2 regions of the Couchioplanes caeruleus genome follow, and region 2 is predicted to be linked to the other one. Evidence: riboswitches for the same ligand, from Rfam matches in the RefSeq annotation. Region 2 holds a riboswitch; the other holds the start of a gene.
The links. Region 2 has a riboswitch for guanidine ahead of EDD30_RS21660 (DMT family transporter). Riboswitches for the same ligand answer to the same signal wherever they lie in the genome.
Positions count from the first base shown of each region.

Region 1 (7,124 bases), 2.5 Mb from region 2:
CGCTCGCGACGCTCTCCGTTGCCGGCACCATCGGAGAGATCACGCTGACCGCCCCGTTCGGACTGGTGGCGATCGCGATCGCGGTGGCCATCACCCGGCACCGGTTGTACGACATCGACCGGCTCCTGCCGGCAACTCTCGTCTACAGCGCCCTGGGTGGATCGTTCCTCCTGCTCGACGCGGTCGTCGTCACGATCGCCGGAAGCTGGATCGGTGAACGCGACGCCGCCCTCGCCGCGATGGCGTTCATCGCGGCGGCGTACGCACTCGTCCGCGATCTGCTGTGGCGGTGGGCGCGGCGACTGCTGTTCGGCCGCCGCGCCGATGCCGGCACCGTCGCCACCCTGGCCCGCCGCCTGGAGACCGCCGCGGATGTGCAGGAACAGCTCGAGGAGCTGACCCGCACCCTGGCTGCGGCGTTCCGCCTCGGCTTCGTGTCGGTGCAGGTGAATCGGCTTGACGGCACCCGATTGACCGTCACGAGTGGCGAGGGCGATGGCGGACTGCTCACGCTGCCGATCGCCTACCGTGGCGAGCCGATCGGACAGCTCATCGTGCGGCGACGCGACCAGGTGCGGATCGGCGAGGGTGACCAGCGACTGCTCGGCGACCTCGTCCGGCAGGCCGCCGCCGCGGCCCGGGCCACGGACATCAACGCCTCCCTTCGCCGAGCCCGCACGAGCCTCGTGCTCGGCCGCGAGGAGGAACGCCGTAGGCTGCGCCGCGACCTGCACGATGGGCTGGGCCCGTCGCTGGGCGCCATCGCGCTTCGCATCGAGACGGCCCGCAATCTGGCGGAGCGTTCACCGCAGGCAGTCGACGTCATGTTGCGCGACGCCGCCGGCGACATCGGAGCGGTCCTCGACGAGATCCGCCGTGTCGTGTACGACCTGCGTCCGCCTGCGCTGGACGAGCTGGGGCTGGTCCGCGCCATACGCCAACAGGCCGACCGGATGCGCGGGCCGGGTCTCGACGTGGAGGTGGAAGCCACATCGCTCACCGCCCTGCCCGCCGCGGTCGAGGTGGCCGCCTATCGCATCGTTTCGGAAGCGTTGATCAATGTGGTTCGGCACGCCGCCGCGACCTCCTGCACGGTGACGCTTGTGCAGAGCACCGATGACGCCGCGCTCACAGTCGAGATCCGCGATGACGGGCGCGGCATCGCTCCTGAGATCGCGGCCGGGGTCGGCCTCATCTCGCTGCGCGAACGCGCCGCCGAGCTCGGCGGTCACTGCAGTGTCGAGGGTCCTCCGGATGGAGGAACGGTAGTACGGTGCCATCTCCCCCTGACGGAGCTCACCGCGATAGTGCCGTCGACCGACGAGCTCAGGACCGCCCATGCCGCCACCTGACGAACCCGTGCGGGTTCTCCTTGTCGACGATCATCCCGTCTACCGTGATGGCCTCGCCATGCTGCTCGACTCGGTACCGGCCATCGACGTCATCGGCACCGCCGAGGATGGCGCGGCCGCGGTCGCTCTCGCCGCCGACCTGCAACCGGACGTCATCGTCATGGACATTCTCATGCCCATCCTCGATGGAGTGGAAGCAACGCGCCAGATCACGGCCCAGAGCCCCCACATCGCCGTCATCGCACTGACGATGGCCGACGGCGACGCCACCCTGTTTGCCGCGATGCGCGCCGGGGCGATCGGATATCTGCTCAAGGGCGCCAGGCAGGATCAGATCATCCGGGCAATCGTCGCCGCCGCCCATGGAGAGGCGATCTTCGGACCGACGATCGCTCGCCGTGTCACCGAGTTCTTCGCCGCAGCACCCGCCGCGATCACCAGTCTGGCCTTCCCACACCTGACGCCCCGGGAGAACGAGGTGCTGCGGCTCATCGCGGACGGCCTGAACAACAATCAGATCGCCGACCGACTACAACTGTCACCCAAGACGGTTCGCAACACCGTGTCCAACATCTTCGCCAAGCTGCATGTCGTCGACCGGGCCGAGGCCATTCTGCGAGCCCGCGAGGGAGGCCTGGGCCGCTGAGGCGGACTCGTGGGGACCCACGCTGCCAGTTCGGGGACCGCGGCGCCGCGCCGCCGGCCTTCGCCGGCGGCGCGGTCGCCTCAGGTCGGCCTCGCTCTCGGTCAGGAGGCGATCTTCACCGGTTCGAGTCCGAGGTCGAGTTCCCGGTCGGCCGAGATGTCGACCCGCGTGCCGGCCAGCGTGGTGGCTTGCCCGGCGTTCCACTGTTGCGGAAGCCGGACGCGCACGCCTTCGCCGGTGGTCCACAGGACGGAGTGCTGCTGTGCGCCCTGCTGGATGCGCAGCACGTAAATATCGTCCCTGATGATGTACGACTGAAGCACCTTCCCGCCGCGAAGCCAATCGGCGGCGGCGCTGTATCCCCTGCCCTCCTCGCTGGGCGTGGTGTAGTCCGATGTCGCCGCCGACTCGAGCAGCTTGGCGTCGTGGCTTCCTTCCAAGGTGTAGAAGTTGAAGTTCTCCACGCCGCGACCGGCCATGAGCAACAGTGCCCGGGCGACGGCGGAGCGCCGTTCGACGGCGTTGACTTCCCGGCAGTTGCCGGGTTCCGCCGCGCAGAATGCGGCGTCGCAGGCGCCGTCCTTGAGGCAGACCGCGACCTTGTCGTTGAGGCAGGGTCCGACCCCGCCGACGCAGTTGGACGAGCTGCCCTCGGTGTTCCACAGCTTCTTGTGCTCGATGCCGTGCCGCCTCATCACGTCACGGATGTTGTCGATGTAGCCCACATTCTCCGGGTTTGTACCGAAGTACCAGTGGAATCCGACGCCGTGGACGGCCTCCGCGCCGCCGGCGGCAAGGAACCGGTCGAGCCAGCTCACGCCGCCGGTGGTGATGCCGGGGCTGACCAGGATCGCTTCCTCGTCCTCCCGGTCCAGCACGTCGCGCGCCAGCCGGGCGAGTTGGGCCATGCGCTCGGGGGTGCCGCTGTAGAACGACCTACCATCCGCACGAGGGCCGGCGTCGGGCTCGTTCCAGAGCTCGTACACGTCGATCTCGCCCTTGTACCGGCGGGCGACGGTACGCACGTAGTCCTTCCAGTCCTCGTCGTTCTTCGGAGGCGCCGCGGCGAAGTTCGGAGTGTCGGGCTTGGAGCTGGCCCAGTTCGGGGTCTCCCCCATGGTGTAGACGATCTTCAGCTTGGGATCGAGCGTGTTCCTGGTCTGGATCAGTTTCTTCATGAACGTCTGGTCGAGCCGCTTGCCGTACTGGCCGTCGTCCCAGGGCCAGACGTCCTGGTCCTTCTCCAGGAAGCGCCACGCGGTATTGGTGTCCCAGAGCCGGACCACGTGTTGTCCCAGCGCGGGCCACCGCCAGTTCGGGTTGTGCATCAACGGGCTGTGAATGCCGAACAGATTGTCCGAGACCACGCCGGTGCCCACCGGGTGGGCGGGATTGTCGTGCACCTCGGAGACGGTCAGGTCGTCGATGTAGATGTTCTTGTCGACCTGCCCGACGGTCAGCCGCAGTTGGATGCCCGTTCCGGCGCGCTGCACGCAGACGACGTCCATCTCCACCGGCTGCCAAGATCCGCCGAGCTTGAGGTTACGTACGGTGAGGAAGGTGTAAGGCTCCGGGGCCCGGCGCACCCCGAACTGCGCCGGCACCTCGGTCTGCCCTTGATCGGCCCGCAGATGTGCGGTGACGCGGTACTTCTTCTTCGGCTGGCAGGTGAACGAGTAGTAGAGCTCGGCCCTGCTCTCCAGCACCTTGTTGTCGGCGACGTAGGTCTCGCGCTTGAACCGCTGCGAGGTCGTGCCGTCGACGAAGTAGCCGGCGCGGGTCTCGGGGCCGGCCTCGAACGCGTCCGCCCTGTTGGAGGGGTCGTTCGGCTGCCAGCCGCGCGCGTACCGGCCGTGGGTGTACTCCCCCTCGAAGTCGACGTCGTGAACGAGCGTGGTCTGCTCCGTCGCGTCCATGCCGGCGGGAATGTCGATGGGCGCGATCCGGTCGGAGCCGGTGACGCGGAAGACGGCGTACCGGTCGATGAACACGTCGACGCCGGTCTCCTGGAGCCCGATGCGGAACGATCCTGCGACAGCCGCGGTGTAGGTGCCCTGGAAGGTGAACGACTTCCACTCCCGGGTCACCTCGATCGTCTTGCTGGCGTCCGGCGTGAAGGGCCGGACGTCCCGGCGCAGGAACAGATCGACCTTGGTGGTCCGTTCCGCTCGCGCCATGAACTGGACCCGGTACGCCTGACCCCGCACGAACGAGTGGGGATTCACCAGGTGGACGTCGGCGCCTTCGGGCCGGTTCTCCACCCGGAAACGCTGGGCGCCGCCGGCCACTCCGGCGCTGTCGCGGACGCCCTCACCTTTCGACAAGACCCAGCGGGCTTGCTGGCCGCTGCTGTTCGGCCAATGGTTCGGAGTGAATCCCTGTGCCGTTCGCTGGAAGTCCTCCTCGAACTCCTGGGTGAACAGCCGCTTCAGCCACGCCGGATCGGCTGACGCCGCGGTCGCCGGAATCGCCGCGGTCGTCGCGGCCACCACGGCGGCGACGACGAATGCCAGTATCGGTCGACGATGCGCGACCTTCGGTTCTCTTCCTGCAGCCACCGCTTCCCTACCACCTCTCTTGATGCGATCGCGGTTCTCGAGGGCGGTCCGCCCCGCGCGGGAAGCCTACGGAAGTGACTTGAACGCGTTCAATGACGCATGTCTCATGTGGAGCGTCTGGCCGTATCCGCGCCATTGTGTGCATGATGGGGAGATTCTGCGAAGCCGGTCGTCGCGCCGCGCGACCCGTGACATCGGATCACCTGAGCCATGTGAGGCTTTCGTAAAGGTTGCCGCTCGGCGGATCGAGAGGCGGCTGTCCGTCGGTAGTCTCCGGTGCAGTGGAGGTGGCGCGTGTTCCTGTCGAACGGTGCCCGTCGCGCGCGGACGCTGGCCTGGCTGGCCGTCGGCGTGGTCTGGGCCAGCTTGTTGATCCTGCCGTGGTGGCCGACCGACTACCTTGACCCGTACTTCCTGGAATACCGCACGGAGGCGATCAAGCGGTACCAGGAGGGCGGCGACGACTGGTGGGACGCGGTCCCGTACGGGTACTACCTGGTGGGCTTCCTGATCCACCTCGCCGCCGCGACGGCGACGCCCGTCCTGGCCGCCCGGCGTGGTTGGCACTGGGCGGCCGGCGTCACCCTGGTTCTCGCCACCGTCTGGGAGTTCACCGCGGTGGTGCCGTACGGCCTGCTCGGCGTGACGGTGGTGCCGTTCCTGCCCATGCTCGCCGGCGTGTTCATCGTGGTGGCCTGGGCGATGGTGCGGCGCGACGCCAAGGACTGGCAGGCCGGGACTCCCGAGCAGACCGAGGCCGGCACGCTGGCGCCGTGACCGCCTGTTGCGAGGGGAGGGACGGCTTGCTACTTTTCCCGTCGGAGACGGATGATCGTCTTCCCCGGACGAGATGCGCCGTACCCGGTCCGCAAAGACGACGCTCGTGGGAGGCGTCATGACCGGAGGCACGCACCCGATCGACTTCACCGCGGCACCCTCGCAGGGGCGCAGCCTCGACGTGCGGTGGATCCACGGCTCGGAGTCGGCCAAGCACAACACCGACCCCGACATCCAGGTGCACGCGTACGACGCCCACACCCTCATCCTGCGACAGAACATGGCGGTCCACTGCGAGGCGCCCTTCCTGTTCCTGCTGTTCGGCAACGACCGTGCCGTCCTGCTCGACACCGGGGCCACCGCCGCCGCGGAGTTCTTCCCGTTGCGCCGTACCGTCGACGACCTGGTGGGGCGGTGGCTGGCCGCACACCCCCGCGACCGGTATGAGCTGCTGGTCCTGCACACGCACGCCCACGGCGACCACGTCGCCGGCGACGGGCAGTTCGCCGGCCGGCCGGACACCGTCGTCGTGGGGGCCGACCGCGCCACGGCGTGGGCGTACCTCGGACTGGGCGCCGATCTGGACCGGGTGACCACACTTGACCTGGGCGGACGGGTGTTGGAATGCCTGGCCAGCCCCGGCCACCACGAGGCGGCGGTGACCTTCTACGACGCTTTCACCGGCTTCCTGTTCACCGGTGACACCGTCTATCCCGGACGCCTGTACGTGCAGGACTGGGCGGCCTTCCGCGACACGATCGACCGGCTCGTGCGGTTCACCGAGACGCGCGCGGTCAGCCACGTCCTCGGCTGCCACATCGAGATGACCACCACGCCCGGCGTCGACTACCCGATCCGCACCACCTACCAGCCCGACGAGCCGCCGCTGCAGATGAGCCCTCGGCGGCTGCGTGACGTCCGCGCAGCCATCGACGAGGTGGACGGGCGGACCGGCCGACACCCCTACGCCGACTTCGTCATCTGCTGGGAACCGTGAGGGTCGGCAACCCCGGCGGCCTCCCGTTGCCGGCCGCCGCCACGATGGTGAGCGGGTCACCATCCCCAGCGCCGCAGACCGGAAGCGGCAGCCGGACCTGAGTCCGGCTGCCGCGCCGCGAGGGTCGGCGAAGAGCGACGCCCCTCGGCTATATCGGGGGTTTTGTCGTCCGCGGCGTAGTCGGAATGCAGCGACGCCGGCCACGACGCGTGCCAGGGCTCAGTGGAGCGGGGGTTCGCCGAAGACGTGGCGGATCCGGTAGAGGTCGCGGAGGCGGGGTTCGGTGGTGCCGCTGACCCAGCGGCTGATCGTCTTCGTCGACACCTGCAGTGCGCGAGCCGCCATTTCCATGGACATGCCCTCGGCTCGCAGCCTGGCGGAGAGCCAGGTGGCGAAGGACCCTTCGGCCCTCTTCGGGGCCGGCATGGCGAGCGGTGGCTTGGACTCGGGCCGCGATTGCGCGATCGGGGCTCCGCGGTCGGGCACCGGATCGGTGCCGACCCCGGTCGGATCGCCGGGGCGCAGCGCCGGAGTGGTCCCACGGCCGGGCACCGGCTCGCGGTCCAGGGCCATGAGCACGTCCACCTCCGCCGACGTGGGAAAGATCCGCAATGAGATCTGAATGGCGCCATTCGTGCCGGCAACCTCCAGGAGGACGTCGGCGACCCGGTCGCACAGCGTGCGGACGTCCTCGTCGGACACCGGACTAGCGGTGAGCTGTCGGCGGAAGAGGTCACGAATGTCGGGCAGCGCGGAGGGGCGCGCCCGGAACGTCTGGGAGACCACCACGACCG
Region 1 is NZ_RJKL01000001.1:7,393,744-7,400,867, reverse strand. It holds gene EDD30_RS39520 (sensor histidine kinase) at 1-1,352, shown strand, start outside; gene EDD30_RS33400 (response regulator) at 1,339-1,998, shown strand; gene EDD30_RS33395 (glycosyl hydrolase) at 2,100-4,556, opposite strand; gene EDD30_RS33390 (hypothetical protein) at 4,851-5,333, shown strand; guanidine-III (ykkC-III) riboswitch at 5,374-5,440, shown strand; gene EDD30_RS33385 (MBL fold metallo-hydrolase) at 5,452-6,330, shown strand; gene EDD30_RS33380 (helix-turn-helix domain-containing protein) at 6,550-7,124, opposite strand, start outside.
Region 1: linked by a shared signal. The riboswitch ahead of EDD30_RS33385 (MBL fold metallo-hydrolase) and the one ahead of EDD30_RS21660 (DMT family transporter) in region 2 are both predicted to bind guanidine.

Region 2 (7,124 bases):
GAAGATGGCCTTCGGCGACCAGCGCCTGATCCCGGAGGTGACCTGCGCGACCCTTGACGGCGCCCGGGCCCGCCTGGAAGGCGCCGGCTTCAGCGCCACCGTCGGCGCCGAGGTCGAGTCCAACTGTCCGAAGGGCACCGCGGCCGGCACCAACCCGAGCGGCCGCACCATCAAGGGCGGCTTCGTGAGCATCGAGGTCAGCAAGGGCCGCGACGGCAAGCCCGACGACCCGGAAGAGGACGACGGCGGCAACCGCCGGCGACCCGGACGCCGCTAGCGCACGGTTTCACGGGAAACGGGCGAGTCACCCTTCGATGGCCCGCCCGTTTCCGATCGCCGGGCGGACTTCAGCCGAGCTGCTTGCGTACCTCCGCGGCGACGCGGCCACCCTCCGCCCGGCCGGCCACCGCCGCCTGGGCGGCCTTCATGGCCGGACCCATCTGCCCCTTCCCGCTGAAGCCACCGGCGCGCAGCGCCTCCGCGACCAGCTCGACGATCTCCTCGTCGGAGAGCTGGACCGGCAGGTACCGGTCGAGAATGCCGCCCTCGGCGTTCTCCCGCGCGGCCTGCTCGGCACGCCCGGCGTCCTCGAAGGCCGTCGCGGCCTCACGGCGCTTCTTCGCCTCCTTGGTCAGCACCGTGAGCACCTCGTCGTCGGAGAGCTCCCGCGCGGCGTCACCGGAGACCTCGGCGTTGCGCACCGCCGAGAGCGCCATCCGCAGCGTCGAGGTGGTCAGCTCGTCGCGGCCCTTCATCGCGGCACGCAGGTCATCGTTCAGGCGGTCCTTCAGCGTTCCCATGGACGGTCAAACTACTCTGACCGTCATGCGCAAGCGCCCCTTTATCGCCCTGGCCGCCGCGATCGCCGCCGTCGGCGGCGCCACCTTCGCCTATGCCTCCCTGGTCGAGCGCAACCTCTTCACACTGCGCCGCTTCAGCGTCCCGGTGCTCGAACCGGACGCGGAGCCCCTGCGCATCCTGCACCTGTCGGACCTGCACATGATGCCGTCCCAGCACCGCAAGCAGGCCTGGGTCGCCGCCCTCGCCGGCACCGACCCCGACCTCGTGGTCGTCACCGGCGACAACATGTCCTCCCCCGACTCGGTGCCCGGCGTCCTGCGCGCCCTCGAGCCACTGCTGGGTCTCCCGGGAGCCTTCGTGTTCGGCTCCAACGACTATCGCGGCCCGGTCTGGAAGAACCCGCTGCAATACCTGCTGCCCGAGCGCGAGTACGTCCAGGGCGTCGACCTGCCGACGGAAACCCTGCGCCAGGCCCTGTGCGAGGCGGGCTGGGCAGACCTCAACAACGCCCGTACGGTGCTCAAGGCCGGCGGCCGGTCGATCGAGTTCGTCGGCGTCGACGACCCCCACGTGGACCGCGACGACTACCCCTCGGTGGCGGGCGAAGCCTCCCCCGGCGCCGACCTGCACATCGGCGTCACCCACACCCCGGCCTCCCGCGTCCTGGACGCGATGGCGGCGGACGGCTTCTCTCTCCTGCTGGCCGGCCACACGCACGGCGGCCAGGTCTGCGTCCCGGGCTACGGCGCACTGACCACCAACTGCGACCTGCCGCAGGCGATGGCCAAGGGCCTGCACCGCTGGCCGGGCTCCGAGGCGTGGCTGCACGTATCGGCAGGCCTCGGCACCCACCCGACGGCCCCGATCCGCTTCGCATGCCGCCCGGAGGCCTCCATCCTGACGCTGATCCCCCGCTGAGCCGGCGACAGATGCTCGTCCCGCCGCCTCTGCGCTGTTGTCGGTCGCCCGAAACTTCTCCCGAGCGTCCCCACCTCGGTCTTCACCCTGGCTGAACCGGCGGCACCGGCCCGCTTTGAGCCTCACGCCTCACCCTTGCCCGAACCCGCGACACCGACTCGCCCTGAGCCTCACGCTTCGCTCTCGCTGGACCGGCGGCATGAGCCCGTCAGTGGAAGAACTTGAGGCCGACGACGCCGCTGATGACGAGGAGCAGGCAGAGGAGCCGGGGCAGACTGGTGGACTCACCGAGGGCGACCATGCCGACCAGCGCCGTGCCCACGGCTCCGATCCCCACCCAGACCGCATAGCCGGTGCCGATCGGGACGCTGCGCAGCGCGTAGCCGAGCCCCGCCATGCTCAGCACCAGCGCCACGGCGAACACGACGCTCGGCACGATGCGGCTGAAGGACTGGCTCTTGGCGAGGGCGACGGCCCAGACGGTCTCGAGCAGGCCGGAGATGATCAGGACGATCCATGCCATGACGAACTCACCCCTGGGGCGGTCGTCTTGTCAGGCCGGGTACGACACGCACTCGTCCGGGATGTCCGCGATGCGGCATCACCCCCAGGGTAGCCACCCCCGATGGCGGCGGCAAAACGCCGGTGGTGGCACACCGTGTTCGGCGTACCACCACCGGCGTTCTCTACATTCCGATCGGCTACATCGGCCGGCGACCGGCGACGCTGCCCCGGTCCTGCCTGCGCTGTCGCGCGCGGAGCGCGGCGGCGCGCCGGCGATGCGCTTCCTGGCTCAGGTCTGGTCGTCGGCCAGGTTGATGCTGCCGTACGAGCCGAACGTGGCGGAACTGTACGCCTTGACCGGGGCGGCGAACGCGCCCGTGGTGTCGGCGGTCAGGCTGTGCAGGGCGACCGTACCGTTGTCGTATCCGTGGAGGAATGCGACGTCGTCACGGCCGTCGCCGTTGAAGTCGCCGGCGGTGAGGCGGGTGCGATCCCAGGAGCCGAATGCCGCGGTCGTCGACTTCCAGGAGACGAGCGCGTTGTTGAAGCCGCCGCCGAGCTTGGCGGTGAACGTGAACATGGCCAGCTTGCCGTCGGCGTACCCGTAGAGCCCGGCAGCGTCGCCGAGGCCGTCGCCGTTGAAGTCACCCGCGGTGATGGTCAACCGCTTGACGTCGCCCCAGTACGGGGTCGACGGCGCATGCCAGGCCCGGGTCGGGTTTCCGAAGCCGCCGCTGGTGTTGGCGGTCCAGGTGTAGATCGCGACGCTGTGGTCGGCGTGCCCGTAGAACGACCCGATGTCGGTACGGCCGTCGTTGTTGAAGTCGCCGCTGAAGATCTTCATCCGGCCGACCTCGCCCCAGTACGGCTGCGCCGGGGCGAACCAGCTCCGCGTCGGGTTGCCGAAGCCACCGTCCTCGCGCGCGAGCCAGGTGTGCAGGCCGATGGAGTAGTCGGGGTAACTGAGGAACCCGGCGATGTCGGTACGCCCGTCCTTGTTGAAGTCGCCGCTGGTCAGCCGCATCCTGTCGTACGCGCCGAACGTCTTGTGCTGCCACGAACGCAGGCCGGCCTGGTAGGTGCCGTCGGGCTTGGCGAGGAAGGTGTCCAGCGACATCGACCCGTCGGCCGCGCCGTTGAGCACCGCCTGGTCGACGATCTTGTCGCCGTTGAAGTCGCCCCGGAACGTCTTGATCTTGCTGATGTTGTAGGCGCCGTCGGCCGTCTTGGTGCCCTTGCTCGACGTGAATGCACCCGTCGGCCCGGTCGTGAACGTGAGCGGCGCGATGGCGCCGGTGGCGTACCCGTAGACCACGGGGATGTCCGCGCGGGCGTCCTCGGTCAGCGCGTCTGGCCCGACCTCGAACTGCCCGGTACGCCGGAACCAGCTCACGTCATCCCGGGTGCCGGCCAGCGCCGCGCGGGCCGCGGCGGCGAGCTTGCGGTGCCGGATCTTCTCTGCCCGGACCAGGATCTCCTCGACCTGGCGGCGGTCCTCGGCCGCCGCCGCCTCGAAGGCCCTCTGGGTGTCGCGGTCCTTGGCCTGGTGAATGCCCACCTCGATGAAGGACTTCCACACGGCCGGGTCGTTGCTCCGTGCCGCGGCGATGGCGGCGGCCTGGACCTCGCTGCCGCCGGCGGCGTGGTTCCACACCTCGGTGACGAAGTCCCGGTCCGGCAGGTTGAGGAGCTGAGGTGTGGGCTCCAGCCCGATCTTGTGTGCGGCGGACTCCTTCGCGGCGCGTGCCAGCGCCGCGGCCTTCTCGGCTTCGGACTTCTCCTGGTCCTTGGCGATGATATCGGCGATGTCCTGCTTGGCGGCGGCGGCCAGGCCGGAGGCGATGAACGTACGCTGCTGCTCGGCGGTGCCCGCGAGCGCGGCGGCGGCCGCCTCCTTGACCTTGGGCCAGTCGGTGTCGTTCTCGACACGCTTCCAGATCAGCTGGGCGAAGGCCCTGTCGTCGCCGTTGAGCATGGCCGCGTCGGCGACGACGTGGATGCTGGCCGCGGCGGCGGCACGCGCGAGGTCGCTCTGCCGCTTGGCGTCGGCCTCGGCCTTCTCGCGGGCGAGGTCCCGTTCGAACGCCGCGAACACGCCGGTGACGATGAACTCCCGGCAGGCCGCTGCGGTGGCGTCCGAGCCTTCCGGCGCGGACAAGGTGCCGTACGCCAGCTCGGCGGCGGCGCTCACTTCGAGGTGGTCCGGATCGTCCTTGATGAGCTTCCAGAGCCCGATGACAAAGTCGCGGTCGGTCCGCTCGATCAGGGCGGCGTCGTCACCGCGGCCGAACTTCACGGCCACCTTCAGCTTCTGCTCGTAGCTGGCCGGACCCTGGTCCGCCACGTCCGCGGCCAGCACACCCGCCATCGGCGCGGCCTGCGCCACCGTGGGCACGCCCAAAGTCAGAGACACCGCGGTCACGCCTGCGGCCATCAGGCGACGAGCCGACCCCAAGGTCGAAAAATTCATGAAAGCGTTCCCCCGTAGCGAAAGGACTGGTGGCCCGGGCTGTCGATGCCATCGGAGCCGCGAATCGAAACGGGACCGTATCGGCCGCGAGCAGCGCCGAGCAAGAAATGTGGATGAGACGATCGCCTCCCCCCGGTCCGGAGCACTCAGGTGGACTTCGCCGAAGTTCCATGTTTAGATGCCGACCATCGCCGGGCCCGCGCGCCGAGATCGATGATCGCCTGGCTCCACCACCTTCGATGCCACCGCTAGAACGCGCTGGTTGTTCCGGGCTTGGTGCGGAGGAGCTCGCGGGCCTGTTCTGCTGCGCGGATGATGCTTTCGCCGATGAAGTCGAGGAAGCGGGCGATGTTCTCCAGGCGGGTGGCGCAGTCACGAGGACGCAGATGCAGGAGCTTGGCGTTCCCGCCGTTCTTCAGGACGGCGACGGGCGGCGGGAAGCGGCCTCCGGCGTTGACACATCACTAATTCGGCGGGTCGTTCTCACGCCGTCCTGCAACGGCTCCAACGACTCGAACAAGCGTTATCAGAACCATCACGGTAATCGTTGCCTCGAAGGCTGACTCCGCCCGCTCGGCGCTCCAGAACAGCAGCATGAGCCCGACAATGGTCCCAGCGAACACGAGCACGATGGTGACGGTGGCCAGCCACACGCCCCAGGCGTCGCCAGCCATCTCGCGCAGCCTCGCTACCGGTGCGGCGATCAGCCCGGCGGCTAAAGAACGACCCCCATCCGACCGTGCACGCCTTTGATTCGGACGAACAGCCCTTTTCGTCGTCGAGACCAACGAGACACAGTCCCACTTCAAGATCATTTAGCCGCCGGAGTGTGGGCGTCCGACGACGAGCGTCAATCTGGTCGCAAAAAAAGGTAGCGGGTCGTCCGAAATTGACTGGGTTCACGGCATTCTGCCAGCGCAACGTCCGTGGACGCATGTAGATCTTGCGCGCGTGGACGGAGAGCGCGATGTTAAATCGATACCGAGAACATCTTGCCGCCCTGCCGGGGCAGGACCACGATGGCAGGAATGCCCCTCCACTCACTCCGGTTCCATCTCGTCGATTCGCCGACTTCCTATGGCGCGAAACGGCGTGCGCTGCGCGCTGCCTGGCTGTCCGACACCTTCCCGGACCTTGCCCAGATGACCGTCCTCGATCTCGGCGGGCGGGTCAGCAGCTGGACCCAGGTTCCCGTGCGCCCGGCACGCGTGCACGTGGTCAACCTCGAGCCGTTGCCCACCGAGCTGCCCGACTGGGCCGAGGCCGACCATGCCGACGCTTGCGAACTGCCCGCCAGCATCGCATCACGCCGCTATGACCTGGTCTTCAGCAACAGCGTCCTGGAACATGTCGGTGGTCACGAACAGCGCCGGCGGATGGCCGAGGCCGTCAGCACCCTGGCGCCGCGCTACTGGGTACAGACCCCGTACCGTTATTTCCCGATCGAACCGCACTGGGTCGCACCCGGAATGCAGTTTCTTCCGGTGGCAGCCCGGGTCGCCGTGGCTCGGAAATGGCCGCTGGCTTATACCCCCGGCAAGTCCTGGGAGCTGGCGATGAAACAGGTGCTCACCACCGAGCTCGTCGGAAAGGCGGAGATGCGCTATCTCTTCCCCGACGCCGAGATCCGCTCGGAACGACTGCTGGGGATGACGAAGTCGCTGATCGCCGTCCGCACCGTGTGAGCGGGCAGCTTCCGTGAAGCGTCGACCGCCGCATCATCGCCCCATGGCGACGGCCGGCGGGCTTGACAGGGTGGACGATTCGGTAGGGCCTTTCACCAGGGGAGGGGCGCTGACGGCATCTATTAGCTGTGCGGCCCGCCGCTTCGGAGGTACCTCTCAGGGGGAATCCTCATGCGTTGGGCATGGAGCTCTTGAAGCCGGGCTGTCGTTCTAGGTGATGCCAGTGGTTGTCCGAATCGAGCTGCCCAGATGGCTTCAAGAATCGCCCGCAGGTCTGCGTCCAGAAGTTCACCTCGCTCCACTTCGGCCGGGGGGATACGGCCGAGTCCTTCGAGCGCCCATCGCCGACTTTCTGGTTCACGGACAGCCTTGAGAAGTTCCGTTGTCCGTCGTGCGTGGGCAAGGAGATACGCGGCTATCGCGGAGCGGGGCAACCTGTCGGACAGTGCATCCACAAGGATCGCGGCGAAGTCATCGGGCACTTCGCCGATGGCGGCGACGGCGTGTGTGCGAATGTCGTCGTCATCGGAGGTCACATGCGGCCACACGTCAATCGGTCGCTGGAGGCCCGCGCTTCCCAGCCCCCAAACTGCGGCACACCGCATCTCGACAGAGAGCCCTTCGTCAGCAACGACGTGCCGCAGTTGCTCGGCCGCGGCCGGATGCTCGGCCTCGCCGAGCATGAGGACGGCCTCCATCGCCATCCCATCCCGGCGTATGAAGGATGACGCCAAGCTGAGTCTCGT
Region 2 is NZ_RJKL01000001.1:4,873,382-4,880,505, reverse strand. It holds gene EDD30_RS21675 (transglycosylase domain-containing protein) at 1-277, shown strand, start outside; gene EDD30_RS21670 (GatB/YqeY domain-containing protein) at 348-800, opposite strand; gene EDD30_RS21665 (metallophosphoesterase) at 826-1,719, shown strand; gene EDD30_RS21660 (DMT family transporter) at 1,928-2,242, opposite strand; guanidine-III (ykkC-III) riboswitch at 2,258-2,324, opposite strand; gene EDD30_RS21655 (FG-GAP repeat domain-containing protein) at 2,513-4,636, opposite strand; gene EDD30_RS21645 (hypothetical protein) at 5,158-5,367, opposite strand; gene EDD30_RS21640 (class I SAM-dependent methyltransferase) at 5,722-6,378, shown strand; gene EDD30_RS21635 (hypothetical protein) at 6,606-7,106, shown strand; gene EDD30_RS21630 (hypothetical protein) at 7,096-7,124, shown strand, end outside.